Regions from separate parts of the Bacillus sp. FDAARGOS_235 genome, predicted to be linked through region 3. Evidence: predicted binding sites of a transcription regulator. Region 3 holds the regulator's gene; each other region holds the start of a gene.

Region 1 (10,572 bases), 660 kb from region 3:
TGTTTCTAGCGCTTTCCATGTATCTTTATATTTTCCTTCTACAGGCCAGTGAACAAGGTATAAATCTAAATAATCTAGTTCTAATTTTTTTAAGCTCTCTTCATATGCAGCAATTGTTTCGTCATATCCTTGATCTGCGTTCCATACTTTTGAAGTGATAAATAATTCTTCTCTTGAAATACCAGTCGCTTCAATACCTGCACGGATTCCTTCACCTACAGCTTTTTCATTTCCGTAAATTGCAGCTGTATCGATGCTACGGTATCCTGCTTTAATCGCTGATTTAATTGCTTCTACAAGTTCTGGTCCTTCTTCTACTTTAAATACACCTAAACCGAACCAAGGCATTTCTACACCATTATTTAATACTGTTTTACTTTGTAAGTTTTTCATTTTATTTTCTCTCCTTTTATCCCGCATTAACGGGCAGTAAAATTCCCACTTCAAAATTCGGCTGAAGCAAAGACGTTAGGTGGGAGATAAACTGCCCGTAAACGCCCGATTGGTTCAACTAATAATCATTGGTGGAAGAACACCCCCACTGATTAAAGTTTCACTTTATTTTACTTGATCTCTTTTTTCTAATGTCATACTCCATGCTGTTAAAATAACAGCACCTACTACCATAAGGCCGCCTACCCAAGCAGTATGGATTAACCCTAACGAATTCGTTACAAGGCCACCTATATAAGAACCTAAAGCGATTCCTCCGTTAAATGCGGCAATATTAATTGCTGAAGCAACATCAACCGCACTTGGAACAAAGCGCTCTGCCAATATAACTACATATACTTGTAGCCCCGGAACATTCATAAACGCAAATAGTCCCATGAAAATAATTGTGATTAATCCAGCTACTTTAAACGGCGCTGTAAATGTTAAAACAAATAATATAATCGCTTGAATAAGGAACATGTAGAATAGCGCTCGAATTGGATTATGATTCGATAATTTTCCGCCGACCATATTCCCTATCGCAATGGCGATTCCATACACTAATAAAATGATGGTAACGGTACTTGCTTCAAATCCTGTTACTTCTTGTAATAACGGTGATAAATACGTAAATGTTACGAATGTACCGCCGTATCCAAGTGCAGTAATAATGAAAACAAGTAACAGTCTTCCATTTTTAATTAGTTTAAATTGATCACGAAACGATACAGGTACACCATTTTTTAAATTAGATGGGACGAGTATACTATTTGCGATGAAAGCAATAATTCCAATTACAACGATCGCCATAAATGACACTCTCCAGCCAAACTCTTGACCGATAAATGTTCCAATTGGCACACCAGTAATAGTCGCGACTGTTAATCCAGTAAACATAATCGCAATTGCGCTAGCACGTTTATTCTCTGGTACGATTGCAGCCGCAATTGTAGATCCTATCGACATAAACACACCGTGTGCAAATGCAGCTACAATCCTTGCGATAATTAATACAGTGAAGCTTGTTGCTACCGCCGCAATGCCATTACCAATAATGAAAACAACCATAATCCACATTAATAATGTCTTTCGCGACATACTAGCCGTTAACGCTGTTAAAACAGGAGCTCCTACTGCCGCTCCTAACGCATATAAGGAAACCGTTAAACCAGCTGTTGTAACCGAGACATTTAAATCTTTTGAAATAGATGGTAGTAAACCGACACTAATAAACTCGGTCGTACCAATCCCAAACGCACTAATTGCTAGTGCTAATAAAGCAAACATACTTCTTCGATTCGTCTGAACTTCCGAAGATGGTACTGTATATGAACTCAATTGAATTCCTCCTTATTACAAGAAATCCAATCATAATAGTATGATAAAAGGGCCCTTCTATCTTCTAAAACATATATTTCATACTTACAAATGCTATTATGAATGGTTTCATCCTTTTTTTGAAGAACGCACTTTAAAGTACGATAGGCACCAAAAAGTAACATAGTCACTTTTCAGTACCGTACTACTCATTTGCCTCTTACATGTGCTATTATGAAACATATTTAACATAATAAAAAGTACGTACTTTAAAGTGCTATAGGTACTAAAAAGTAACATTTATATTATTTAACTTACTTCGCTCACAAAAGGAGGGTTTCATATGAAGAAATACAATATTCCTGTAGAGGCGACTTTAGAAGTTATCGGCGGCAAATGGAAAGTTGTTATTCTTTGTCACTTAACGAAAGGTACAAAGAGAACGAGTGAACTAAAACGCTCAATGCCTGGTATTACACAAAAAATGTTAACGCAGCAATTACGTGAATTAGAAGACGACGGCGTTATTCAAAGAAAAGTATACAATCAAGTCCCACCAAAAGTAGAATATTCTCTTACTGATTACGGTTGGTCTTTAGAATCGATTCTTGATTCTCTTTGTTCTTGGGGCGAATGCCATCTTGAAAAAGAAGGTAACACATCGATGCTAATTGCGGAAGGTGAATAATAGGAAAAAGGAAAAAACGAACATGAATTTGTTCGTTTTTTCCTTTTTTTCTATATATATATGTACATTTCTAACTGAAACAAAATATTTTATACGCTTTCATACCTTGTCAGCACTACGTTATACACTCAATATCAAATAATTAGGAATCATTTTTATGTTAACATAGGTGTATATAGTATATAATATAGGATATATATTATATACACTTTCCGGTAACGGAGCTTTTCCATTATGCGGACAAGCCATATATCGGACAGTTCATAAATAATAAGTAAGACGTTATGGTTTTAGATTTATGTTTGCAGCTTAGTTGCTGTCATAAATTTAAAGGCATTTTATTGTGTTTTGTGAAACTTTGTATAAAGTTTCGTAAACGGTTACTATCTTACTTATAAAAAATAAGAGTATTGCTATCGTAAAGGAGAATTGGAGATGCCAGAAACTATGACTCAAACAAAGCCAGAACAAGAAACTGTACAAATTTCTGCTAGCCAAGGACAACTTGATGTACTTGATCAGTTGTTAAAACCTGAGGTACAAGAATCATTAACAACACTAGTAGAACAGCTTCCAAAATTAACTGAGCTTGTTAACATTTTAACTAAGTCTTATGACTTCGCTCAAACTGTTGCTACTGATGAAGTATTAAAAAGCGACACTGTTGGTGCAATCACAGAGCTTGTAGAGCCTGTAAAAGATACAGTGAAAAGCATGGCTGCAACTGCAATCGAAGCGAAAGATCGTGCTGACGAAAGCAACGAAGTTATCGGCCTATTCGGTCTATTAAAATTACTAAAAGACCCACAAGCACAAAAAATGTTCCGCTTTGTGAACGCATATCTTCAAATTAGTGCAGAACGTAACAATAAATAATTTAACTTATAACAACAATTAGTAAAGACGGGGGATATCATACTATGTCAAAACAAATTGTCATCTTAGGCGCTGGTTATGGCGGTCTTCTTGCCGCTTTAAACGTACGTAAATTTTACAGCAAATCAGAAGCACAAGTTACAGTGATTAACCAATACCCAACACACCAAATCATCACTGAACTACATCGCCTTGCAGCTGGTAACGTTGCTGAGCAAGCAATTGCAATGCCACTTACAAAGCTTTTCAAAGGTAAAGATATCGATCTTAAAATCGCAACAGTTGAGTCATTCTCAGTTGATAGCAAAGAAATCAAACTAGCTGGTGGCACTACATTATCTTACGATGCACTTGTAGTTGCTTTAGGAAGTAAAACTGCTTACTTCGGTATTCCAGGACTAGAAGAAAACAGCATGGTATTAAAATCTGCTGCTGATGCAAACAAAATCTACAAACACGTTGAAGACCGTATTCGTGAATACGCGAAAACGAAAAACGAAGCGGATGCTACAATCGTAATCGGTGGTGGCGGATTAACTGGCGTTGAGCTAGTTGGTGAGCTTGCTGACATTATGCCTAAACTTGCAAAAAGCCACGGCGTAAATCCAAAAGAAGTTAAACTTCTTCTTGTTGAAGCAGGTCCAAAAATCCTTCCAGTATTACCAGACCACTTAATCGAACGTGCAACTACTAGCCTAGAAGCACGCGGTGTTACATTCTTAACTGGTCTTCCTGTAACAAACGTTGCTGGCAATGAAATCGACTTAAAAGACGGTCAAAAACTTGTTGCTAACACATTCGTTTGGACAGGCGGCGTACAAGGTAACCCATTAATCGGTGAATCAGGTCTTGAAGTAAACCGTGGTCGTGCAACAGTTGATGCATACCTACAATCTACTTCTCATAAAGACGTATTCGTTGCTGGAGACAGCGCTGTTGTCTTCGCTCCAGACGGACGTCCATACCCACCAACTGCACAAATCGCTTGGCAAATGGGTGAGTTAATTGGATACAACTTATACGCAGCACTAGAAGGCAAAGCATTCGAAGAGTTCGCACCTGTAAACTCTGGAACACTTGCTAGTCTAGGACGTAAAGATGCTGTTGCTACAATTGGAGCAAGCAATACTCCACTTAAAGGCTTACCAGCATCATTAATGAAAGAAGCAAGTAACGTTCGTTACTTATCACACATTAAAGGTCTATTCAGCTTAGCTTACTAATCTGAATATAAGCCCGAATCATGCCCGGCATGGTTCGGGCTATTTTTATCCGTAATATTCTCTACTTACTTATATTCGGCAAAGAGATACTATAACCCTTTTTAATTATCTAAATATACTGACTTTTTTGTGTCGGAATTGTGTATATGAAAAGAGTGAAAGCATCTTTCTTACTTCCACTCTTCCACAAAAATTATTATCCCAATTTCACTAAGCTGTAGTTCTTCTTCCCTTTACGAATAATAATAAATCTTCCATCAAATGTATTTTCTACAGTAACATCCGTACCTACATCCGTTACTTTCTCACCATTCATAGAAATCGCACCGTTATTAATGTCTTCACGAGCTTGACGTCTAGATGGTTCAATCCCTAAATCAACTAGCCACTCTACAATATTTTTCGTCTCTTTGGAAGACTGGAATGTCGGCATCTCTTTAAAGCCTTGTTCAATTTCATCAGCTGTTAACGATTTAATATCTCCGCTAAATAATGCCGAGGTAATTTTCACAGCTTGCAATAATGCCTCTTCTCCATGAACGAATTTCGTCATTTCTTCGCCTAACACTTTTTGCGCTTCACGTTTATGAGGCTCGGCTTCTACCTTCGTTGCCAATTCATCAATTCGCTCTTTCGCTAAGAATGTAAAGTATTTCAAGTATTTAATTACATCACGATCATCTGTATTCACCCAGAACTGGTAAAATTCAAATGGCGTTGTTTTTTCAGCATCAAGCCAAACCGCACCACTTGCTGATTTTCCAAATTTCGTACCGTCTGATTTTAATAATAACGGAATTGTTAGTCCAAATACTTTCGCCTCATGTCCTTCTAACTTACGAATTAAATCTAACCCGCTCGTAATATTTCCCCATTGGTCACTACCACCAATTTGCAGTTGAACATCTTCTTTCGTGTATAAATGATGGAAATCCATCGCTTGCAAGATTTGGTACGTGAATTCTGTAAAAGAAATGCCTGTATCTAAACGACTTGCTACAATATCCTTCGCTAACATGCTATTGATGCTAAAGTTTTTCCCGTAATCACGTAAAAACTCAATAATGTTTATTTCATGTGTCCAGTCGTAGTTATTTACCATCTTCACTTCGCTATTTCCACCGAAATCAAATAGCTTTTTCATTTGCGCTGTTAACGCATCTACATTATGCTGCACTACTTCTAAAGTTTGCAGTTGACGCTCTGATTGACGTCCACTTGGATCACCAATTGTTCCTGTTGCCCCGCCAATTAAAATAACCGGATGATGACCAGCTAATTGGAATCTCTTCATCATCATAAACGGAATCAAATGTCCGATATGCATACTATCACCAGTTGGATCTACTCCGCAGTATAGTGAAATCTTTTTCTCTTCTACTAACTTACGTAAACCTTCTTCATCCGTCTGTTGATTCACAGCACCGCGCCATTCTAATTCATCAATAATATTCATCTTTTGTCATCCCCTTTATTTTTTTAAAACAAAAAAGCCCCTATGTCTATGACATAGGGACGATTATTCACCGTGTTACCACCCAGTTTGCATAAATAGCATAGCTATTCATACCACTCTTAGCAATAATATCGATTGCTACTCCGCTTAGCGTTACCTAAGATACTCCAGAGTGTAATTCACAAGTTTGTTTGTGCTAGGTTCCAGCAACCCCTAGCTCTCTTTGATAACAGTGACAAACTGCTACTGGGCTCTTTCAACGTATGTTATTTGTTAAATTATTAGCCATTATATTGAATTGAAAACAAATTGTCAACAATACCCAAATGTTATTTTAAAATAATTCATACTTTTATACGCTTTTAATTCAAAAATTATTGTAGATCTTCTCCAATAATCCTTACTTCTCTCTCTAACTTCACACCGAATTTTTCTTCAACTGTCTTTTGTACGAAGTGAATTAAATCGATGTAGTCTTGTGCTGTTCCATTATCAACATTCACCATAAATCCAGCATGTTTTAATGAAACTTCTACTCCGCCAATTCGCTTTCCTTGTAGTCCTGATTCTTGAATCAACTTACCAGCAAAGTTATTTGGTGGGCGCTTAAATACACTACCGCATGACGGATATTCTAAAGGTTGTTTTGATTCACGCTTATACGTTAAATCATCCATTTTTTCTTTAATCTCTTCATGTACACCTTCTTCAAGTTCAAATCTCGCTTCAAGAATAATGTAATGATTGTTCGCAAATACACTCTTACGATATCCAAATTCAAATGCTTCTTTCGTTAAAGTGCGTAACTCTCCATCACCTGTCATTACGACAGCTTCTGTTAATACAAACGATACTTCACCACCGTAGGCACCAGCATTCATATATAATGCTCCGCCAACTGAACCTGGAATGCCACAAGCAAACTCAAGCCCTGTTAAATTGTGGTCTAATGCAATACGTGATACATCAATAATTGCTGCACCGCACTGTGCTACAATCGTTGTTCCTGTTACAGTAACACCTGTAATATGAATTAAACTGACCGTAATTCCGCGAATCCCACCATCTTTAATAATGACATTTGATCCATTTCCTAAAAACGTAACTGGAATATTATATTGGTTAGCATACTTAATAACTTCTTGAATTTCATCATAATTCGTAGGCGCAACGAACACATCTGCTTTTCCGCCAACTTTAATATGCGTATGATTCTTTAACATTTCATCTTGTGTAACATGACCTTCAGGCAATACCGTACTTAAATATTTATAAACCTCTTGCATATTCATTTTACGATTCCTCTATTTCTATATTCTTTTTATCCCGCTATACGGGCCCATAATATCCCCACATACATGAAATGAAACTAAAGTGGTGGATACAGTGTACCCAAAATCAATTCGAGACACCTATAAACCTCTTAAATTATAAGAGGTGCCACTCATATTAAAATATATATTGCATAATAAAGCAACCCAAATGGACTACTAAACTTGACATGTCATCAGAAAGACAACAATTTGTAAAATATATAACTTTTATAAAACACTATCCTTCAGTATCTTACTATACCACACGAAAATAAAGTGGTATTTTTTTGTAATCTTTACTTTATTTTCTTCAATATAAAAAAAGAGCACATCCCACAGAATGCGCTCTTTCTATACTCTTTATATTACTTTTCGTTCTCTTCTTTTTCCTTATCAAACCATAATAGTTCATCGTCATCAACTTCACCATTATAATTGATTAAAATCTCTTCTCCAGCTTTTATATCCTTATAAGCAAAGAAGTTAAACGTATGGTTCTCGAAGACGATATCATACGTTGCATTCGGCTTATATGAATGATTAAATAACATGCCGTATCCTAAAAGGAATGCCGTATGATTTACCCCATACTCAAATGCGTAGTCAGCAAGTAACGTTTTCTCAATATGTTCATGCTGTTCATTCGGATAAGAGATAACTGGTGCTGAATGTATCAACTCACCCTTTTTAATATCACGAGTTGCAAATACACCTCTATTAAATTCTCCATCACTAAGTTCAGAAGTCTTAACTTCGATCATATGCGTCACCTATATAATTCTTTCTTTGAAGTATTTTATCTCGCTATCCGCGAGATTTAACTAATAATCAGTAGCTATTAGTTAAATTTTATCTCCTTAAGCTTGGCAGAAAACTCATAGAAAAGCAATTAAATTCCTATCAAGTATTCGTTCAACTGAAAAAGAGCACATCATTTGTGCTCTTTTTCAGCGATATTATTTTTCTAAAATATCTTCTAGCAACTTCACTTGCTCACTAACAGTATGTAGCGTCTTCACCGACGTATCATTTCGATTCTTCTCTTCTTCAATACTTGCTAACACTTCTTCCGTAGCTGCAGAAGTTTGCTGAATTACGTTAGAAGCATGTGTCACATCTTTAACGATATTCGTCGTTTTAACTTGGAAATTTTCTTGATGACCAACAATCTCTCTCATTACATCATTAATCGTATCAATAAACTTCCCTAAATCCGTTACATTCGTTAAAACACTTGCTAACATTTCGTTACACTCTTCTTGTACTCTTTCTGACTTCTCTACCTGCACTTCTACTTTACTTGCTTGATTACTAAACTCCTTCAAAATTCCTTGAATTCTCCCCGCAGAACGATTCGATTCTTCAGCAAGCTTTAACACTTCATTCGCTACAATAGCAAAACCTTTTCCATGTTCTCCTGCCCTTGCAGCTTCAATATTTGCATTTAAAGCTAGCAAACTCGTTTGACTTGAAATATTCGTTATTACATCTACAATTTCATTAATTTGTTTCGATTGTTTCATCAATTCTCTAAATATCGTTCCTGATTGTGAAACAACATCATTTAAACTTCTCATGTTAGCTTCAAAATTTCTTAAAGTGTTTACACTACCCTTTGAGATTTCCAAACTTTTATCAACACGCATCGAAGCATTTCTTACTTGAGAGATGATTTGGTCAATATTTCCCTCCATATCATTCAATACTTCTACTGAACGTGACATCATCTCTGATTGTGATTGAGTACCAACTGCCACTTCTTCAAAAGCAAAATTAATTTCACTCATCGACTCCATCGAAGTGTTCATATTCTGTCTTAAATGATTGAAATTACTATCTAACTTCACAACAGTTTCCTCAATAAGCCTTTGCGTTTCTTCTAACTCCTGAGCTTTCTTCATCACTGCTTGCTTCTCATCACTTAAACGAGCCAAAAGATTAGAACCAATCTTTGTGACACCCCACATTGCGATCGTTACAATCGCTAACAAGCTTGCAAAATTTGCAGCTTCAGATGATGCTGTATAAGCAAAAAATTGATTTGGCCAATAACTACAAAGTATAAATGTAACAACAACTGCTACCCCACCAAGAATTAAAATAAGACGTTCACTCAAATAAATAAGTGAAACTGCTAATGTAAAATAGACCATTTGAAATACAGCTGGGCTTTCATTAAATGCTTGTACCATAATGAAAGACATAATAAGTAGCATACATGTCATGATGTATTTATACATTGCTTCCATACTTTCTATAAAAGTAAGTAGCGTTCCAAATACTACGATAGAAATACCACACATCCAAAATGCTATTGCTCGCTCTGTAAAAATATATCCGTAATACCCAATTGCGAGTACCCCGAGGAAGAAACTGCAAATCGTGATAAACAGCAATAAATGATTTTTCTGTGATTCTTTCTCAAGGTTAGAAAAACAAGTTCTCTTTAACCACTCCATATATGAAGCCCCACCTTCTCATACGTATCGATTACTTCAGCTTGAATACCGCACTCACTGGGTTATGATCGCTATTTTCAAACTTCAAATCTTTCCCTTGTACATTTACAATTTCAACATTCGGTGAAACGATAAAGCCATCAATAATCGTGACAAAGTTTTCACCTTCCACGTATTTCTTTACATCATCTCTCACAGTCATAACAGACGGATCTACAGCCCACTTAAAGCCACCATCGGTAAAGTCCTTCGGTAACTCTACTAACCACTCAGGACGCTCCTTCACGAACTTCGGATCACTTAACTGAACGTTAGAAATTAATTGATTCCAGTCCCCGCCCATTATTACGTAATCACCATTTTTATAATGTTTGTTCATATATTCTTTTAAATACTCCACTTGTTGCTTTCTAATTTTTCCGCCTTCATCATAAGCAGACAAATGTAAATTTACGAGTCTAACAAATTTTCCATTATTAACAGGAATTTTATGTTCAACAATCGCTCGGTCTAAATCAAATAAACGCTTTGGCCACGGCTCCATTCCTGGTAATTGGAACCTCTTCGCTGTTTGAACTGTATATTTAGAAAACGTACTTAGTCCAGCATCAGCATATCCCATTGGACTTGTGATTGGCACCGGAACCCATTTTGTATCATAGTTCTTTCCGAACGAAGAAGCATAATCAGGCAGTCCTTTTTTCAAAAATTCATGCCCATTTATATCAAATGATCTCATTGATTTTATATCTACTTCTTGTAATAGCGCAAAATCACTATTCTCATTTTGTAAAAACGAAAGCAT
Region 2 (10,572 bases), 1.8 Mb from region 3:
AGGAAGTTCTGATTAAGAAATACAATGTAGCAATTTCAAACGAGATAATGGTCGCCGTAAATGAAGAATACGCAAATGAGGATGACATCATTCAAACTGGCGACGTCGTAGCAATGATTCCGCCAGTAAGTGGTGGTTGATTCTTTTCAGCCTAATCATGTTAGGACGTGATTAGGCTGGAGAGAATGAATATAACTATGCATACATAGGAGGGAACAGGATGAAAAGTCCTAATTTTCAATTAAGTTTACAAACTTCTAATCTAGTTATCGGTTTTATGGTATGGGTCATTTTATCATCATTAATGCCTTATATTAAAGCAGATATTCCATTAACTGCGGGACAAATTTCTATGGTAACAGCAGTACCGGTTATTTTAGGTTCTATTCTTCGCATTCCAATTGGTTATTGGACGAATCGTTACGGAGCAAGAAAATTATTCTTTATTAGTTTTATTCTTTTATTATTCCCTGTCTTTTACATTAGTGTTGCCAATTCTATGATGGATTTAATTATTGGTGGCTTATTTGTAGGGATTGGTGGTGCTGTATTCTCTGTAGGAGTAACTTCTTTACCAAAGTACTTTCCAAAAGAGAGCCACGGTTTTGTAAATGGTATTTACGGAGTGGGTAACGCTGGAACAGCAATTACTTCATTTTTAGCACCTGTTATTGCAACTTCAGTTGGCTGGAGAACGACAGTACAGTGTTATTTAATTTTACTTGCAGCATTTGCACTTATGAACTTTTTATTAGGAGATCGTAAAGAAAAAAAGGTGAATACACCATTAATGGAACAAATAAAAGGTGTATATAAAAATGAAAAACTTTGGTTTTTATGTATCTTTTACTTTTTAACTTTCGGATCATTCGTCGCATTTACAGTATACTTACCAAACTTTTTAGTATCTCACTTCGGATTAGAGAAAGTAGATGCAGGTATGCGGACAGCTGGCTTCATCGTATTAGCAACAATTATGCGCCCGATTGGTGGTTGGCTCGGTGATAAATTTAATCCATTTAAAATATTAATCTTCGTATTTATCGGTTTAACACTTTCAGGTATTATCCTATCATTTATGCCAAGCATGAACGTATACACATTTGGTTGCTTACTAGTCGCATTTTGTGCAGGTATTGGCAATGGTACAATCTTCAAGCTTGTGCCAATGTACTTCTCTGAGCAAGCAGGGATTGTAAATGGTGTTGTGTCAGCTTTAGGTGGACTAGGAGGGTTTTTCCCGCCATTAATTTTAACATTACTATTCCAACTAACAGGTCATTATGCAATCGGATTTATGGCGTTATCAGAAGTAGCGCTTGCTTGTTTAATTATTACAGTGTGGATGTATAGTCAAGAGAAGCTGTTAGTGATGTTAAAGAATCATTAATAGAAAAAAGGGTGCCTAGTAGAGGCATCCTTTTTTCTACTTAAACAAACAAGAATGAATTGTCTTATGTATAACAAGGGCCTTTTCGTAAATAATGTTGTTTTATTACTTAAGAATTTTATCTTTATTGATTTTATAAGAATTTCCCGCATAATTGTAACAAAGGGAGATGATTCCAAGTTGAGTAAACAGAATATCAGCACAACAGTTTCAGGAGATTTGATTGTTACCCATCTAATTGGTCAGATTAAAACAGAGGATGTGTATGAATGGTTTAATGATTTTGAGCAGGTTTGTCAGCAATTTATTTCTGAAGGGCGGAAATACAAATTATTGGTAGATAGAAAAGGATACACGCCAAATCATTTTTCTGTTCAAAAAGTATGGAAAGATAAGTTCTTCAATGAAACCATTTTGAATCATAGTAAGGCAATTGCATTTCTTCTTGAAGAAGGGGAGATACTGAATTATTTACAACAATCCAATACGAAAGAATCTGTGGAATTTTTCGATGATTATGAACAAGCGCTAATTTGGTTGAATGAATATCCAATGTAAAAAATGAATTGAAAGAGTTGCTCGTAATGTTGCAGTTATCATAACATTTACTTGTTTACAAGTTGCCGACACCATTCATTTTCTTCGCAGATTGCTTGTGCAGTTTCAAAAAAGAAACCAAAACAAAAAGAACAAACGCTTCTAAAAAACGTTTGTCCAAAGGTAATTACTATTTTGGCTAAGAAATAGATTATTATTTGTGAGTACGAGAAAGCTTTTTTATAAGTTTAGGAAGTATAGATGTTAATTCTTGCTTCATACGCTTTGTAGACGATGGATCTTTACCAGAAGTTGAAATAGTGACAATATATTCATTATTTCTTATAACGCCAGGTGTGTGAAACGATGATTCTGTACCATCGCTTACAACGTTAACCCACTGGAAATCGTGGGCGGCCTGTTTGACCATCATATTAACAGTATGTTGATTTGTAGCTGCATAAATAAGATGAGCATCTTTAATGTCATCATTACTAAAAGTTTTTTGCTTCCAAGTAATATAGGGAAGTTCTGTCATTTCCTCGCAAATCTCGGGGCTAATAACGGTGACGAAAGCGCCTGTATTTTTTAATCCAGACGCTTTTCGATATGCAATTTTACCTCCACCAATGATAACGACCACTTTATTATGTAGATTAAACATAAGAGGGTACATGCTATACATACACACATTCCTCCATTCGCTCTAATAATGCCAACTTCATATATGTATCAAACTTCAGGCAGTTACAAGTCGTAACGTGATCGTATTTTTTTGTATGCAATTTGATTTTTTGAAGCAATAATCCGGTAAAGAGAAGGTACGGCATGACATATACATGGGATGCGGCCGATGTTATAGTCTTGAGCTCAGCAGTAAAAGAGGGAGTTCCTTTCGTTAAAAAGGAGCACGATACTGGCATACTGAGTTTTCGTTCGACAGCTGCTCCGATTTGTTGTAACTCATGTATCGGCTGGGGGTCACTACTGCCTCTTCCTACGAGTAAAATACTACTACCTTGCATTGGAATAGTTTCACGTATTCTTTTCGCTACAAGTTCAACCATATGTGGATGCGTACTAAAAGGTGGTACAACTGAAAATGTTATATGTGGGTATTTCTTTTGTATTTGTTCTATTTCAAGAGGAATATCACGTTTATAGTGAGCTGCTGCAAATAATAAAACAGGTACAATCATTATTTCAGTTGCTCCCTCTAGTATTGTTTCTGTAACTGCATCCGAAATGGTAGGTGTTGTTAGTTCTAGAAAAGCTATTTTTTGAATTCTTTCGTTACGTTCTTTCATGACAGATTGAATAAAGCGAATAAATTGTTCATTGCCTTCTTGCAGGCGACTACCGTGTCCAACATATACAATTCCTTTCATCGTAGCACCAAATCTTTCTTCATAATAATGTCTTGTAATTGCTCATCTACATTATGTAATCCGACTTTATTCGCATAGTGTAAAGTTGGAACGTCGGTATACGAGAAGGGAAGAGTAAGAATATCAATAAAACCAAGTCGTTTTATTTCTGATAAAAAAGTATCAATTGAGGCACGCCCTTCAAACACAATGCTATCCCATGAGAATTCAGAAAGTATACGAGAATGAACTTCATCGAAACGATGATCAATTGTATACTCATGAGTCATCATATAGGAGCCAGCACCAATTTTCTCTTGAATAAAAGCAATTCGGTTAATATTTCTGCCTAAATAAACAGTTGTATGGGAAGAGAACTTTGCTTGTTTACTTAGTAGCCCATATTGCATAAGTTTTTCTTGAGTGGCAACATTCATGTGCTGCAGCTCTGCCTGTAAGGAACGAATATCTTTCTGGTATTTACTACATGCTTGCATCAAGATTTCTACACTTTCAGCTGAACAAAAAACAAGGCGATCAACGTTAAAAATTTCATTGATTTGTTCAAGTGTTAATGTATATTCTTCCTTTTTGAAAGTTGGAATTTGATATATTTCTGCACCGGTTTCTTGTAACCTTTGCTTCATTACACTTGTTTTATTTGTTGCAGATGCAAATAAAACTTTTTTACCATGTAATGGTTTACGTTCTTTCCAAGCGATTTGATTACGTAAGGAAACGACATCACCAACAATCGTCATGGAAGGGTTAGAAATATTTTCGGTTTTGACGTTATGAACAATGGTTGCTAGAGTCCCTGTGACAACGCGCTGTTTCCCAGTTGTACCCCATTCAATGACTGCTGCGGGTGTATCTTCTTTTTTTCCTGCTTGTAGTAAGTTTTCACAAATGGTAGGTAAGTTTTTTATACCCATGTAGTAGGCGATTGTGTCGCTATTGTGGGATGAATTATATTTTCCATAATCGGCCAAAGGACCTTTTGCATGTCCAGTTAGTAAAGTGACGCTATTACTGTAGTTACGGTGGGTGAGGGGGATACCTGCATAGCTACTAGCGGCGATGCTAGATGTAATACCTGGTACAATTTCATACGGAATGTCCGCAGATGCTAAAGTTTCTGCTTCTTCACCAACACGACCAAAAATAGAGGGATCTCCACCTTTTAAGCGTACAACGGTTTTTCCTTCTTTCGCAAATTGAAGGAGGTGGGCGTTAATCATTTCTTGTCGCATAGTATGATTTTTCGGCATTTTTCCGCAATAAATAAGTTCGCATGATTCTTTTGTATAATGAAGAAATCTAGGATTTAATAAGCGGTCATATAAGACGATATCTGCACGCTTTAAGCAGTCTATCGCTTTTTTTGTAATAAGCCCTTCATCACCTGGTCCTGCACCAACTAAATATACATATCCGTTCATATTCACACCTCATCTATTTTTATTTAAAAGGAAGCCAGGGGAGGCTTCCTTTTGTAAATTACATGTTGATATAAATGTCACCATCAATAACTTCTACTTCGTACGTTTGAATACAACCGTCATCAGGTTTTTGAACTTCACCCGTTATTAATGAAATTTTCCAATCATGTAGTGGACAAAATACGAATTCTCCAGATACAATTCCTTCAGCTAATGGACCGTTTTTATGAGGACAACGATTTTCTACAGCGCGAATATCGCCATTTGAAAGGCTGAATAGGGCGATAGACGTACCTTTCATTTGCACCTCTTTACCAATTTGAATAGGAAGGTCTTCCGCACGCATAATTTTTATTTTTTCTTTCGTTTGTAACATATACTGCACGCTCCTTATTTTACAGTTTCTACTTCATACATCGCTTTTAATGAATTCGTTTCTAGTGCTTGTCCCCATGCTTCCGTATATGTGCTACGAGCTGTTTGGAAACGCTCATTTAACTTAGTGACCATATTTGTATCTTGCAGTATTTCTTTTATATGATCGAAGCCTAATCGTTCTGTCCAGTAGGCAGTGCGTTCTCCGTAAATACCAGTTTCACGATAATATTGCATGTAAGCTGTAGCGATGCGAAGAACATCATCTTCAGTAGGGACAATCATTACAAAATCAGCTTCACGCACTTCCGTACCACCATTTCCGCCGATATATAGTTGATATCCATTTTCGACACAAACAACGCCAAAATCTTTCGTAAGTACTTCCGCACAGTTACGTGGGCAGCCCGTTACACCCATTTTCATTTTATGAGGTGTATCTACCATTTCTAATGATTGTTCGAGTAGCATACCAAGCCCTAATGAATCTTTCGTACCGAAACGACAGAAACGAGAACCAACACACGATTTTACATTACGAAGTGATTTTGAATACGCATATCCAGAAGTCATATGTAAGTCAGCCCATACGTTAGGTAAATCTTGTTTCTTAACACCATATAAACCGATGCGACTTGCGCCTGTAATTTTCACAAGAGGAACATCATACTTTTTCGCAACTTCAGCAATTTTCATTAAATCATCTGCAGTTGTAACGCCTCCGTACATACGTGGAATAACAGAGAATGTACCATCATGCTGAATGTTACCATTCATTCTTTCATTAACGTAACGGGATGATTTATCATCTTCATATTCTTCTGGAATTGCCATACGTAAATAGTAATTTAAAGCAGGACGACATTTCGAACATCCGTCTTCATGTGCAAAACCGAGTACATTTCGTACTTCTTTTGGCGATTTTAAACCTTTCTCATGAATCGCTTCTACGACTTCATCACGTGATAAAGTTGTACATCCACACATACCGGCAGATTGTGCTGAGGCATCAAACGCATCTCCAAGTGTATGAGATAAAATTTGTTCTACAAGTGGCCGACATTTACCACAAGAACCGGCGGCTTTCGTGCAGCCTTTTACTTCTTCAAAAGTCGTTAACTCTTGTTCTAAAATGGCATGTACGATTGTGCCTTTCGTAACACCATTACATCCACAAATCGTGTCATCCGCACTCATTGTAGCAACGTCAAGTTCACATTCTTCACCAGCTTTGTGAAGAATGGAAGCAGGTGTATATTCTTGTATATCTTCTTCTTTCTTTAACATACTAAAGAGGCGTGTACCATCAGCTGTGTCACCATATAAAACGATACCGGCGACTTTATTGTCACGAATTAATACTTTTTTATAGGAACGTTTACATTCATCAAAGATGGATATTGCTTTCGTTTGATCATCTTCATAGATTTGGCCAGCAGAGAATAAATCACAACCTGCAACTTTTAATTGCGTACCGACGATGCTGCCTGTATATCCATCAGTTTGTAAATTCGTTATATGTTTTGCTAATATTGCACCTTGTTCATATAGAGGAGCAACAAGGCCATAGGCGATACCGTCATGCTCTGCACATTCACCAACGGCATAAATGGATTCATCATTTGTTAGCATATAGTCGTTGACTACAATACCGCGATTTACAATTAAACTAGCATCTTTTGCTATTTGCGTATTCGGGCGTATCCCGACTGCCATTACAATTAAATCACAATCTACAACTTCACCATCTTCAAATTGAATGCCCTCAACATGGTCTGTACCAAGAATTTTTACCGTTTTCTTTTCCATGAGAAATTTCATGCCTTGTGCTTCTAAATCTTCACGAAGGAGAGAAGCTGCTTTTGTATCTAGTTGTTGCTCCATTAAGCTCGGCATTAAATGAACAACATGTACGTTCATTCCTAAATCAATAAGACCTCTTGCGGCTTCTAAGCCAAGTAACCCACCGCCGATGACAACGGCTTTTTTCTTATCTTTAGCAGTATCAATCATAAATTGTGTATCTTCAATTGTTCGAAATCCTGTCACACCAGGAAGGGTAGAACCTTCAACAGGTAAAATAAAAGCACTAGAACCTGTTGCGATAATGAGTTTGTCATATGTAAGAGTACGATTCTTTTCTGTGATAATGATTTTTTCTTCTCGGTTAATACTTTGAACTCTTTCGTTTGTATACAAGGTTATTTCATTTTCTTCGTACCAACTGTAGTCATTCATAATGATATCTTGCATATTTGTTTTGCCTTGTAAAACATGAGAGAGCATAATGCGATTATAGTTTGGATGTGGTTCATCTCCAAAAATAGTAATCTCATATGAATCACTATCATGTTTTAATATTTCTTCCATACAGCGTATGCCAGCCATACCATTTCCGATCATAACTAAACGTTTTTTCATATTCATTTCCCCTTTTTATGTGAAATGTTGAACAAAGTATATTATGTTTCTATTATAGAAAATAAAAAAAGAGGGAGATGTGATATTTATCACATCTTAATAATGATTCACAAATTGTTAAAATTCGGATTTATGTGGAGAGATAAGTGAAAGGGAATTTTTTATATGGGTAGGTGGGGGAGTGAAGAGACCCGCACCTAATTAAATAATAGTAAGCTGCCCAATGAAATGATAGGGGAAGTGTGACTATTTCTTACACAATGAAAAAGCAGGACATGAGCATGTATACTCATGTCCTGTGCTTTATCTATGCTTTCGTAATTGCACGTGGAAATAAAATGTTATTCTCTAAATGTATATGCTCAAATAAATCAGATTCTAGAGCTTCAAGACGTTGGTAAACAAGTCGATAAGTGCCACAAGCTCCTTCTGGAGGAGTAAAGTCATTTGTCACTTTACGAAGTTCTTTAATAATATTGCCAGCGTGGTTATGTTCATTCTCTAACTCATCCACTACTTTACGTAATTTTGCATAGTTTTCATCAGTTGGATGTTGTTCGAATTCTAAAATTAATGGGAAATCTTCTGTTTCTTCTTTAATTAAATGCTGTTCTAATTCCATCTTAAGTTCATGAAATAGCTTATGAATTTGAGCTAAATGAGGCTGACTAGCTCCATGGACGCGTAATACTTTCGTTACATACGGACTTAATTGTGGCAACTCTTCATTTAAATAGCGATGGTGCTTATTTATAACATAATCAATCAATTCGCGATAAGATGCATTTTTCCAATCAATTTCAGACTCGTTTAATAGTTTTGTTTTATCATAAAGCGTATTTAACTCTGTAAGTACTTCTGTTGCTGATAAATTTCTTTCATTAATTGCATCAATAAGTGGTTTATTACCACCACAACAAAAATCTATTCTATATGATTTAAAAAGATCACTAGCTTTCGGAAATTGTGTAACAATCTCACCGACAATAGAAGTTTCAGTAAATGTATGTTCCATATGAATGCCTCCATAAAGTTTAATGTGATAACTAAACCAAGAATAGCAATATATTAAAATCAATGTGGTGATATAAATCACTTATTATGTGTCAGTTTTGAAAATAAACGGAATATATGTTGTTAAAAATGGTCAGGTCCAACTAATAGAACCACCTCAAGGTGGATTTGGTGAACAATCATTTGTATATTCAAAATGGAAAAGTAATTCGTATGGAAGAGCGAAAAATTCGGTTAATATAATCAAATTTGAATTTTGTTAAGAAATGGGACTACAAGCATCAATAATTATATGGGAAAAAGAGCGTTATCACTGAAATAAAAAAGCCCTGCACACAGGGCATCTAAAAAGATACCTTAGCAATAATAACGATTTTGGGGACGTATTAGCTAAGGTATCTGGATGGATGGTTGCATACTAAGTATGCAGTCAAGAGCATTGTTGAATGTATTGGGTTATTCAACAAATTAAGAATAACACGAAGTTTCTGTTAATTCATCTGGTAAATTTGTCTAAAAAAATGCCTTTATAAAAGTTTTTCACCTAAGAAATGGATGCGTGGATCTTAACAAAAGCGTTATTTTAGCTAAAAGAGCATCTAACATAAGTTAAATACTCTTTGACTTAAAATAAATCTTCAGATGTATCTCTAATTGAATAGTTCTCACTAAAATTTACAATAGCAGAAATCTTTTGTTTTTTATCGTCAGCAACATGTCCGAATAGGTAAATCTCATGTGTTCTATATTCTTCCGGAGGCTCAACTTTTTTTATTACAATATCAAGAGTCTTCTCTTTTTTAAAGTAACCAATTGTAACTAGTTCAGCAGTTTTTTTTACTGTGGGCCATTCTTCACTGTATTCTTTTGGAATGGATTGAGCCGATACAAAATGTATAAATATAATCGGAATAGTTAGAAAAAACATACTTACAATTACGTAGCGTAATAATTTTCTTGCCATCAAGTGTCACACCTACCAATAATGTTTTATTTAATCAATCTAACAGTCTGTTATATTAAACCAGAATTAACCAATTAACTATCTATTTAGGTGACAATAGTATTACGAATTTGTAAGGTTTATTAAAAAAGAGCTTAATAGAAAGTCGAACAAAATAGTTATTTTGGAGGGGGACTCAATAGAAATCTTTTGAAAATTGAAATTCATTAAAAAGAGCACTATTAGAATAGTGCCCAACTTCAATTTGCAGGAGTATTATGAGGAAACTTAAGTAGTTGGCTTAAGTTTCTCTGTAATAATTATGAATTTATGATAAGGAAAATGTTTATATTTTAAAGTAATGTTGAGGGATATTTGTAAGTAGTGAAATCTTCTTTGAAGATATCTTCAACTAATTGAATCGTTTCTTCATCATAAAAACTATCATAGGTCGGATGCCTTGGGAATAAGGGATCTGTAATATCACCATCTGCATAGTTACCTTTGTAATTTGCTAGATTACTTTGGTGATGCCACGAGTTTATTAATCCGTTTAATGGAGATTTTTTTAAACAATGTTTGTCTTCTAAGATAGACAGATGGGTAGAGAATTTTTCAAGGTAAATGTAATTTGTAACGAACTCTTCTTCTCCTTGTATATATTGAGGTGTGAAGTGTGGGTTTACACCTTCAAAATTTGGTGCATGCGCTTTTAAATAATATAAATACAGTTTAAAGGAAATCTTTTTATTGCAAGATTCATCACCATAAAGATAACGACGGATTGGCTTCCACTCAGTGGATTCGTAATATGGCGCTGGTATAAGAGAAATAAAGGAACTTACAGCTCTTTTGAAAGGGTTTCTTACCAATTTATACGTGTCTTTTTCTTTTGCTTGTAATGCGTTGGCTAAATCAGTGAAATATGGTATGGAATTTTTATAAATTTCAAATTCATAGTTATGAACAAATGGGCTATATTTTACAACTTCTTTAAACAAATTAATGTGATAAAAGAACCAATATGCGAGTGAAGTGCAGCCGCTTTTTTGGCTCCAAAATAAGATTAAAGGGAAATCTTTG
Region 3 (10,572 bases):
TGTAATTATTTTAGAAGGAGATCTTGGAGCTGGTAAAACGACTTTTACAAAAGGGCTAGCAAAAGGTCTTGGCGTGAAAAGAGTTGTAAATAGTCCTACCTTTAACATTATTAAAGAATATAAAGGAAGATTGCCGTTATATCATATGGACGTGTATCGTTTAGCGGAAAGTGAAGAAGACTTAGGTTTTGATGAGTACTTCTATGGTGAAGGAATTACGGTAGTAGAATGGGCTCATTTGATAGAAGCATATTTACCGAATGAAAAGTTACAAATTAGTTTATTCCATGCTGGAGATGACACAAGAAAAATTGTACTCGAGCCAGTTGGAGACCGTTATATTAGATTATGTGAGGAGCTATTACAAGATGAAAGTACTAGCAATTGATACTTCAAATTACGTAATGGGTGTATCCCTTATTGAGGAAGAAAACGTAATTGGGGAAATCATTACAAATTTAACAAAAAACCATTCTGTACGCCTTATGCCAGCTGTAGAGCAACTATTAAAAGAATGTGGTGTAAAACCAAAAGAATTAACTAAAATCGTTGTGGCTGCTGGACCTGGATCATATACAGGAGTTCGCATAGGTGTGACAGCGGCAAAAACATTAGCTTGGTCACTTCAAATACCAATCGTAGGTGTATCAAGTTTAGAAGTAGTAGCTGCAAACGGTGCTAACTTTAGTGGGTTAATTTGTCCTTTATTTGATGGAAGACGTGGACAAATTTATACTGGATTATATACATATGAAGGAGAGCAGTTAACTTCAATAGAAGAAGATCGAATTATTCTTATTGTAGACTGGTTGCAAATGTTAAAAGATAAAGGACAGCCTGTTTTATTTATCGGTAACGATGTTAAATTGCATAAAGAAACAATTATAGAACATTTAGGCAATCAAGCTGTATTTGCTCCTTTCACTAAAAATAATCCAAGACCAAGTGAGTTAGCTTTCTTAGGGTTACAAAAAGAGGAACAAGATGTACATTCATTTGTTCCTAGTTACCTTCGTTTAGCTGAAGCTGAAACAAAGTGGTTAGAAAGTCAAAACAAGTAGGAGCTTGCAGAAGATGGATATGATATTTAGAAAGATGGAACTCGATGATATCGCTCAAATTGTAGCTATTGAAGAAGCATCTTTTTCAACTCCTTGGACTGCAGATGCCTTTCAACGTGAATTAACGATGAATGAACATGCACATTATGTTGTGCTAGAAAAAGATGGCCTTGTAATCGGGTATTGTGGATTGTGGATAATTATTGATGAATCACATATCACAAATATAGCTATTTTGCCAGAATACCGAGGTCAAAAGTTAGGAGATGCCCTATTGAAAGAAGTTATTTCCGTAGCGAAAGAACTAGGGGTAAAAACAATGACGCTTGAAGTACGCGTATCAAATGAAGTAGCAAAGCAGTTATACAAAAAATACGGATTTCAAAATGGTGGAATTCGTAAACGATACTATGCAGACAATCAGGAAGATGGTCTTGTAATGTGGGTGAATATATAATGGAAAAAAATACGATTATACTTGGTATTGAAACAAGCTGCGATGAAACAGCAGTAGCAGTTGTTAAAAATGGAACGGAAATCATTGCGAACGTCGTTGCATCACAAATTGAAAGTCATAAGCGTTTTGGCGGGGTTGTACCAGAGATTGCATCCCGTCACCATGTAGAAGAAATTACAGTTGTGTTAGAAGAAGCTTTAAAAGAAGCGAATATAACTTTCGAGGATATTGATGCAATTGCTGTAACAGAGGGACCCGGTTTAGTAGGAGCACTTTTAATAGGAGTAAATGCAGCGAAGGCGGTAGCCTTTGCACATGATATTCCTCTAGTTGGTGTTCATCATATTGCTGGCCATATTTATGCGAATCGTTTAGTAAAAGAAGTTCAATTCCCACTACTATCACTTGTTGTATCGGGTGGACATACAGAACTTGTTTATATGAAAGAACATGGTTCATTTGAAGTGATTGGTGAAACGCGAGATGATGCAGCAGGAGAAGCATATGATAAAGTAGCTCGTACGCTATCTATGCCGTATCCAGGTGGTCCTCATATTGATCGCCTTGCGCATGAAGGGAAGCCAACAATTGATTTGCCTCGTGCATGGCTAGAACCCGATTCGTATGATTTCAGCTTTAGTGGATTGAAATCAGCAGTTATCAACACTGTGCATAACGCAAAACAACGTGGTATAGAAATTGCACCGGAAGATTTAGCAGCAAGCTTTCAAGAGAGTGTAATTGATGTACTTGTAACGAAAGCATCTCGTGCAGCAGAAGCGTATAATGTAAAGCAATTGCTTCTTGCTGGTGGAGTAGCTGCTAATAAAGGGCTTCGTGCACGTCTAGAAGAAGAGTTTGCACGAAAAGAAGATATAGAGCTAATTATCCCGCCGTTATCTTTATGCACAGACAATGCAGCAATGATTGCAGCTGCAGGTACAATTGCATACGAACAAGGAAAACGTGCGACATTAGCTTTAAATGCAAACCCAGGCTTAGATATTGAAGCATAGTTATACACAAAATTAACCACAGCTTGTGGATAAAACCCATATTATCTGTTGATAATGTGGGTTTTATTGTGTATATAAACTGTTAATAACTTTTTTGTTAAATGTGGATAATGTGGAAAAGTTATTTTGATGTTTATTTTATAAAGGTGGATATGTGTATAACCTTGTGGATAAAACGGATGAAGTCTGACCTTTAAATGAATTCTTTTTCGGGAAATAAAAACGAGAAGATATCCTAAAAAACTTTTGAAAAATCCTCCTCTTATCATATTGGTTGCTGCAATTGTCAATCTTTGTCGGGAAAACGATGTTTCTTGTCGAATTGTTTATATATTTTAAGTTAAGGTATGTGCATTCAAAAAATCGTCGATATAATTTCATGTACTACGAAACTGATTCTAAAGGGAAATAAAAAGGATGTCATCTAGTCAAAAATCCTCGACTGATGAGACATCCTTTTTGTTTAAATTAGCTTATATATGCAGTTCTTCCCATTCTGCCATACAGGCTTCAAGTTGTTCTTGTAATGTTTGTTTTTTCGTTGTAATCTCACTAGCCTTTTCATAATCTGCATATATTTCTGGTAAGCAAAGCTGATCCTCTAACGTAGCAATTTCTTCTTCTAAGCTTACGATGTTTTGTTCTAGTTCTTCGATTTTTCGAGTGCGTTGACGTTCTAATTGTTTACGCTCTTTTTCTTCGAGATAATTTAATTTTTCTTGAGCTACAGTTTTTTGAACAGGTGCCTGATTTTCTTGCTGTTCTTGTTGTTCAAATGCTGCGCGTTCAATCATTTCATTTTTCTTCTCCACATAGTAATCGTAATCACCTAAATACTCTTGCGCACCTTCTGTTGATAATTCGACAACTGTAGTCGTTACGCGATTAATGAAGTAGCGGTCATGTGAAACGAATAGAAGAGTTCCTGGATAATCAATTAAAGCATTCTCCAAAATTTCTTTACTATTTAAATCAAGATGGTTCGTTGGCTCATCGAGAATTAATAAATTGGATTTTTGCATCATAAGTTTTGCGAGAGCTAATCGGGCCTTTTGTCCACCACTAAGAGAAGATACTGGTTTTAGTACATCATCCCCTGTGAATAAAAAATTACCTAATATAGTGCGAATTTCTTTTTCGGGTTGAAGCGGATATTCATCCCATAGTTCATTTAAAACGCGCTTAGAAGATGTTAAGTTAGCTTGCTCTTGATCATAATAACCAACAGATACATTTGATCCGAAAGCAACATCTCCATGTAATAGCTGTAACTTATTCACAATGGATTTTAATAATGTGGATTTTCCAATTCCATTCGGTCCAACTAAGGCAACACTATCTCCCCGAGTTAAGCGCATATTTACATGTTCAATAATAGGATCCTCATCATAACCGATGGTTGCATCTTTTACTTGTAAAACATCATTTCCACTTTGTTTTTCAATATCGAAGTGGAATGAGGCTGATTTAGAGTCACCTAATGGTCTGGTTAATAATTCCATTCTATCTAATTGTTTACGACGGCTTTGTGCACGTTTTGTCGTAGATGCACGTGCTATATTTTTTTGAACGAAGTCCTCAAGTTTAGCGATTTCATCTTGTTGCTTTTCGTAACGCTTTATTTCTTGTTCGTATAGGGCTGATTTTAAGTCTAAATATTTACTGTAGTTACCAACAAATCGTCTGCTTTCTTTATTCGAAATTTCATATACTTGTGTAACAAGCTTATCTAAGAAATAACGGTCATGAGAAACGATTAAAATTGCGCCAGGATAACCTTGTAAGTATTGCTCAAGCCACGTTAATGTTTCGATGTCTAAATGGTTTGTAGGCTCGTCTAAAATAAGTAAGTCTGGTTTCGTTAATAATAATTTCCCAAGAGCTAATCTCGTTTTTTGTCCGCCACTTAACGTAGAAATTGTCGTCTGATGCGTTTCAACAGGGAAACCAAGACCGCTTAAAATGGAGCGAATATCTGCTTCGTACTGATAGCCGCCTTGATCTTTATAATCTAATTGCAATTGGTCATAATCAGCTAATAATTTTTCATATGTAGCGGCATTTGAAAAGTTTTCTTCTTTTCCCATTTCTTGCTCTAGCCTTCGAAGTTTTGTCTCCATTTGCTGTAGGTGTGTAAAGACGGTTAGCATTTCATCCCAAATTGTTAATGATGTTTCTAATCCAGTATTTTGAGCTAAGTACCCAATTGAGACATCTTTCGGTTTTATAATTTCGCCGCCATCATGAGATAATTCACCGGCGATAATTTTTAATAATGTAGATTTTCCGGCTCCATTTCGTCCAACTAAAGCGATACGATCTTTCGTTTGCACTTCCAATTTTATGTTTGCAAGAATCGTTTCGGCACCGTATAATTTTGAAAGCCCGTTTACTTGTAATAAAATCAATGTTTTCACCTCAAATAATTTCTTAACTTTGCCATGTTTATATTTCTCAATCATACTAAAAATAGTGTATAGTTTAAAATAAAGAGAGAATACTTCTTCTCTTTATTATACAAGGAAATTCATAAGTACTAAACTTCTGTATTCGATTCAAGTATATGAATAAAGATAGGAAGAGAGGAGAGGTTATATGGATCAGCAGAAAATTCCGCAAGCCACTGCTAAACGATTGCCTCTATACTATCGATTTATCCAAAACTTATCTCTTTCTGGTAAGCAACGTGTTTCATCAGCCGAATTGAGTGAAGCGGTAAAGGTTGATTCCGCAACTATTCGAAGAGATTTCTCATACTTTGGAGCATTAGGGAAAAAGGGATATGGATATAACGTAAATTATTTATTATCATTTTTCCGTGAAACACTCGATCAAGATGATATAACACGTGTAGCGCTTATTGGAGTAGGTAATTTAGGGACCGCTTTCTTACATTATAATTTCACGAAAAACAATAATACAAAAATTGAAATGGCATTTGATGTTAGTGAAGAGAAAGTTGGAACAGAAATCGGGGGTATTCCTGTATATCATTTAGATGAATTAGAAGAAAGGTTATCAAATGATATACAAGTGGCAATATTAACAGTACCCGCTACAGTAGCGCAATCTGTAGCCGATAGATTGGCAGAAACAAACGTGCACGGTATTTTAAACTTCACACCAGCACGCTTAAATGTGTCAGAGAATATAAGAATTCATCATATTGATTTAGCTGTAGAGCTACAAACGCTTGTTTACTTTTTAAAGAATTATCCACAATAAAACGCAGAGGAGGTGACCTCTGCGTTTTATTATTGTTTTTTCTTTGTGAATTTCACTAATATAAGGCGAAGTGCCAAATTAAAATCAATTGTTGCCATAACTGCAAATAGTATTGTCCACATATTCCAGATTGTATCTGTCACGTTCGTAATGGCGAAACGTGTAAAGATACATCCGAGAAGGAAATACAATGCAGCCATGAACAATGGTGAGTTTCTCATACAAAAAATCCTCCGATAAAGCCTTGCATTTTTTCAGCTTCTTTAATCATTTCTTGAATTTGTTCATTGCTCATGAAAATCTGTCCAATGGCAACTAATGTATTCATTGCTACATGGGCTGCTATAGGAACGATAATGCGTTTCGTTTTTACATATAAGAAGGCGAATACGAGCCCCATAGAAGTGTATACCAATAGGTGAGTAAAATCAAAATGAATCGCTGCGAATACGAGTGAACTAATAATAGCAGCAACGAAGAAATTAAATCTCTTATAAAGTGTACCAAATAAAATTTTTCTAAATACGATTTCTTCTAAAATAGGTCCGATTATAGATATAACAATAAGGAACCAAGGTGTCGTTCTTGCGATGTCCATAAGTCGGTCTGTATTCTCAGATCCAGGTGTAATCCCTAATAGATACATTTCAATCATACCTGCAATACTTTGTGAGATGATTGCTAAGAAGAACCCGATAAAAATCCACCCGATTGTAGCTGGAACAGAAGAGCGCATTGCATCTAAATGCCTGTCACGAATATCTGTTCTAAGTAACCAAATTACAACGCATAGTGCAATGAAAAAGCTAATAATAGACCAATGTCCGGTTATTAGTTGAAACTTTTCCTCGTTGGTAAATCCTCTATTATCGTATAGTCCGGTTTTCAGAAGAAGTGGTAATCCGGCAATACCCGACAATTGCATTAAAATGTATGTAACGATAATCCACCAATATTGTTTCTTCAAATGGTTTAACCATCCTTTCTAACTCTAGTGTATGAGATAAGGCAGGATAACATGTAATATGCTACCTACGATATAAACTTTCATTCGAATTATGTTTTTTTTGTAAATCTGCATTGGAAATTAAAATAGAAGACAGGAAAAAGTTGTGTGTGTAGCGAAAACAACTTAGGGTGTCTTTCATATTGTAACATACGAGTAGTGGAAACAACGATTCATATAGTAAAGGTAGTAGAAGAAGGATTTTATATAGAAGAGTATATATAGTAATTTGCGAAAAAATTATGATTTTTTTACTTGCAAAAGAAATTGAGATTATTTATTATTATAAGTGTGTTAGCACTCGGGTGACTCGAGTGCTAATAAAAAATTTACATAACACAATGAGGAGGTTATTGTTCATGCTAAAGCCATTAGGTGATCGCGTTGTAATTGAGCTTGTTCAAGCAGAAGAAAAAACAGCAAGTGGTATTGTATTACCAGACACTGCAAAAGAAAAACCACAAGAGGGTAAAGTTATTGCAGTAGGTACTGGTCGAGTGCTTGAAAATGGTGAGCGTGTTGCTTTAGAGGTAGCAGCAGGTGATCTTATCATCTTCTCAAAATATGCAGGTACTGAAGTAAAATACGAAGGTACAGACTACTTGATTTTACGTGAAAGTGACATTTTAGCAGTTATCGGTTAATTATATAAATCTTAAAAATTCCAAGGGGGTCAATTATTATGGCAAAAGATATTAAATTTAGTGAAGAAGCACGTCGTTCGATGCTTCGCGGTGTCGACACTCTTGCAAACGCAGTAAAAGTAACGCTTGGACCAAAAGGTCGTAACGTTGTACTTGAGAAAAAATTCGGTTCACCACTTATTACAAATGATGGTGTAACAATCGCAAAAGAAATCGAATTAGAAGATGCATTCGAAAACATGGGTGCAAAATTAGTAGCAGAAGTTGCTAGCAAAACAAACGATGTAGCTGGTGACGGAACGACAACTGCAACTGTATTAGCGCAAGCTATGATTCGTGAAGGTCTTAAAAACGTAACAGCTGGTGCAAACCCAATGGGTCTTCGTAAAGGTATCGAAAAAGCTGTTACTGCTGCAATTGAAGAATTAAAAGCGATTTCTAAACCAATTGAAGGTAAATCTTCTATCGCACAAGTAGCTGCTATTTCTGCGGCTGACGAAGAAGTAGGTCAATTAATCGCTGAAGCAATGGAGCGCGTTGGTAACGACGGCGTTATTACTTTAGAAGAATCTAAAGGATTCACAACGGAATTAGACGTAGTAGAAGGTATGCAATTTGATCGTGGATATGCATCTCCTTACATGATTACTGATTCTGACAAAATGGAAGCTGTTCTTGATAACCCATATATCTTAATTACTGACAAAAAGATTTCTAACATCCAAGAAATCTTACCAGTATTAGAGCAAGTGGTACAACAAGGTAAACCACTTCTTATCATTGCTGAAGATGTAGAAGGCGAAGCTTTAGCTACATTAGTAGTGAACAAACTTCGTGGTACATTCAATGTAGTGGCTGTTAAAGCTCCTGGATTTGGTGACCGTCGTAAAGCAATGCTAGAAGATATCGCAATCTTAACTGGTGGCGAAGTAATCACTGAAGAATTAGGACGTGACTTAAAATCTGCTACAGTTGAATCTTTAGGACGCGCTGGTAAAATCGTTGTAACGAAAGAAAACACAACTGTAGTTGAAGGTATTGGAAACACACAACAAATCGAAGCTCGCATCGGTCAAATCCGTGCGCAATTAGAAGAAACAACTTCTGAATTCGATCGTGAAAAATTACAAGAGCGTCTTGCTAAATTAGCTGGTGGCGTAGCAGTAATTAAAGTAGGTGCAGCAACTGAAACTGAGTTAAAAGAGCGCAAACTTCGCATTGAAGATGCACTTAACTCAACTCGTGCAGCAGTAGAAGAAGGTATCGTTGCAGGTGGTGGTACTTCACTTATGAACGTATACACGAAAGTAGCTTCTATCGTAGCTGAAGGCGACGAAGCAACAGGTATCAACATCGTACTTCGTGCACTAGAAGAGCCAGTTCGTCAAATCGCAATCAACGCTGGTCTAGAAGGATCTGTAGTTGTAGAGCGTCTAAAAGGCGAAAAAGTAGGCGTTGGTTTCAACGCAGCTACTGGCGAATGGGTTAACATGCTTGAGTCTGGTATCGTAGATCCAGCTAAAGTAACTCGTTCTGCACTTCAAAACGCAGCATCTGTTGCAGCTATGTTCTTAACAACTGAAGCTGTAGTTGCTGATAAGCCAGAACCAAATGCACCAGCAATGCCTGACATGGGCGGCATGGGCATGGGCGGTATGGGCGGAATGATGTAATAAGCATCACTCTGTGAAGCTGTTCAATGTATAAATAGTTAATTAGAAGAAGGCTACTTCCTTGATAAAAGGAGGTAGTCTTTTTTGTTGTTAAGATGTATATAAAAGGTTTCTGGAAGGTCGCAAGTTTAGAGAGAGAATGGAGGGGAATATTCAAGCTTCTTTTATTACGATAATATTCAATATAATTCCAATTGAATATATAATTCTTTTAACATTTATGATACAGTCAAAAGGGATTTTTCTTATTTTTTAGTCGAGATAATAAGTCTCCTAGTTCTTATTGTCTATGAGAGAAGATGGCGGTAGCCTAGTTAGTGAGGTATATGATGCAGATTAAAGAAAATTTGGGTAGAAACATTTTTTCGAAAATATTAGTAGTATGTGGTTTGGCGATGTTTATCATTACACTTTATAGTTCATTTCAAATAGAGAAATCTACCTATTCTTCGGTCGCTGTGTTAATTCTGGAGATAGTAGCAACTATTTTGGTGCTCGGAATAATATCATTTTTAGCAAATCGTTTTTTAACAGTTAATCAATTTTTGCTCATTCTCATAGTTACAGCCTTTGCAATTAGGTTGTTATGGATCATTTTTGAAAAAACAGTACCTATCTCGGATTTTTCTGTAATGTATGAAAGTGCTCAACAAGCTGTAAAGGGTAATTTTGCATTTATTACAGATGAATACTATATGAGTTGGACATACCAATTGGGATTCACATATTATGAGGCTATATTAATAAAAATTTTTGGTAATCATCTGTTTATATTGAAGTTATTTAATATTTTTTGGAGCGTAGGTACTGCCGTGATTATTTATTTTATGGGTAAAACCATTTTTAATGAATACAGTGCGAGAACTGCGGCAATATTTTACGCGTTTTACATACCTAATATTATCTATAGCTCTGTATTAACAAATCAATATATTTCTACCTTTTTCTTTTTTTTAGGACTGTATGTTTTAATTACAAAAGGTTTTTCAACTAAATACGGTTGGGGTTTAACAGGGTTACTGTTAAGCATTGGAAATATTATGAGACCGTTAGGAAGTTTCTTTTTATTGGCGGTTTTTGTTTATGTATTAATTTATAAGATACTTCCGTTTAGAAAAAAAGAAACGTTTAACTACGTAAAAAAATTAGTGGGAATAGTGATTGTATATTTTCTAGTGATGCAAATTGTAAGTATTTTCTTAATGAACACGGGATTAGCGAAAAAACCATTGTCGAACCAAATGCCATATTGGAAATTTGTTGTGGGATTCAATTATGACTCGATTGGTGGATGGAATCAGCCAGATGTTGTTTACCTTAGTCAATTTAAACTTGGGAAGGAAAGAAATGATGCTTCCGTTGCTTTGATCAAGGACAGATTGAAGGACAAAGAGAAAGTTCGTCAATTACTTGTATTGAAAGTTGAAAAAATGTGGAGTAATCCTGATGATGCACCTGGTTGGGCTTTGGAGTGGGGGGAACTGAATAAA

Evidence for each region. Region 3 encodes Rex, which represses fermentation and respiration genes when NADH is low (regulators of the CRP and FNR family bind a similar motif). Its sites were predicted from a motif close to TTGTGAAATATTTCACAA; they were not measured.
Region 1: A6J74_RS19050 (DUF1641 domain-containing protein) is a predicted target of Rex. The motif match lies at 2,789-2,806, and genes of this name have one in related genera.
Region 2: nirB (NADPH-nitrite reductase large subunit) is a predicted target of Rex. The motif match lies at 7,550-7,567, and genes of this name have one in related genera.

What each region holds. Positions count from the first base shown of each region.
Region 1 covers NZ_CP020437.2:3,332,819-3,343,390, reverse strand. The annotation lists gene A6J74_RS19070 (aldo/keto reductase) at 1-393, opposite strand, end outside; gene A6J74_RS19060 (MFS transporter) at 559-1,722, opposite strand; gene A6J74_RS19055 (winged helix-turn-helix transcriptional regulator) at 2,096-2,440, shown strand; gene A6J74_RS19050 (DUF1641 domain-containing protein) at 2,876-3,316, shown strand; gene A6J74_RS19045 (NAD(P)/FAD-dependent oxidoreductase) at 3,361-4,539, shown strand; gene tyrS (tyrosine--tRNA ligase) at 4,736-5,995, opposite strand; T-box leader at 6,048-6,264, opposite strand; gene murB (UDP-N-acetylmuramate dehydrogenase) at 6,370-7,287, opposite strand; gene A6J74_RS19030 (SET domain-containing protein) at 7,674-8,069, opposite strand; gene A6J74_RS19025 (DUF4077 domain-containing protein) at 8,265-9,767, opposite strand; gene A6J74_RS19020 (endonuclease/exonuclease/phosphatase family protein) at 9,799-10,572, opposite strand, start outside.
Region 2 covers NZ_CP020437.2:885,678-896,249, reverse strand. The annotation lists gene moaD (molybdopterin converting factor subunit 1) at 1-140, shown strand, start outside; gene narK (nitrate transporter NarK) at 221-1,390, shown strand; gene A6J74_RS06180 (hypothetical protein) at 1,445-1,948, shown strand; gene A6J74_RS06170 (precorrin-2 dehydrogenase) at 2,142-2,612, opposite strand; gene A6J74_RS06165 (sirohydrochlorin chelatase) at 2,605-3,315, opposite strand; gene A6J74_RS06160 (uroporphyrin-III C-methyltransferase) at 3,312-4,736, opposite strand; gene nirD (nitrite reductase small subunit NirD) at 4,795-5,112, opposite strand; gene nirB (NADPH-nitrite reductase large subunit) at 5,127-7,532, opposite strand; gene ric (iron-sulfur cluster repair di-iron protein) at 7,840-8,547, opposite strand; partial or broken gene A6J74_RS06140 (DUF3954 domain-containing protein) at 8,624-8,789, shown strand; gene A6J74_RS06135 (hypothetical protein) at 9,172-9,510, opposite strand; gene A6J74_RS06130 (sulfotransferase family 2 domain-containing protein) at 9,843-10,572, opposite strand, start outside.
Region 3 covers NZ_CP020437.2:2,668,214-2,678,785, reverse strand. The annotation lists gene tsaE (tRNA (adenosine(37)-N6)-threonylcarbamoyltransferase complex ATPase subunit type 1 TsaE) at 1-388, shown strand, start outside; gene tsaB (tRNA (adenosine(37)-N6)-threonylcarbamoyltransferase complex dimerization subunit type 1 TsaB) at 369-1,061, shown strand; gene rimI (ribosomal protein S18-alanine N-acetyltransferase) at 1,075-1,518, shown strand; gene tsaD (tRNA (adenosine(37)-N6)-threonylcarbamoyltransferase complex transferase subunit TsaD) at 1,518-2,534, shown strand; gene A6J74_RS15490 (ABC-F family ATP-binding cassette domain-containing protein) at 3,008-4,942, opposite strand; gene A6J74_RS15485 (redox-sensing transcriptional repressor Rex) at 5,130-5,759, shown strand; gene A6J74_RS15480 (YdiK family protein) at 5,789-5,980, opposite strand; gene A6J74_RS15475 (CPBP family intramembrane glutamic endopeptidase) at 5,977-6,726, opposite strand; gene groES (co-chaperone GroES) at 7,125-7,409, shown strand; gene groL (chaperonin GroEL) at 7,448-9,082, shown strand; gene A6J74_RS15460 (glycosyltransferase family 39 protein) at 9,412-10,572, shown strand, end outside.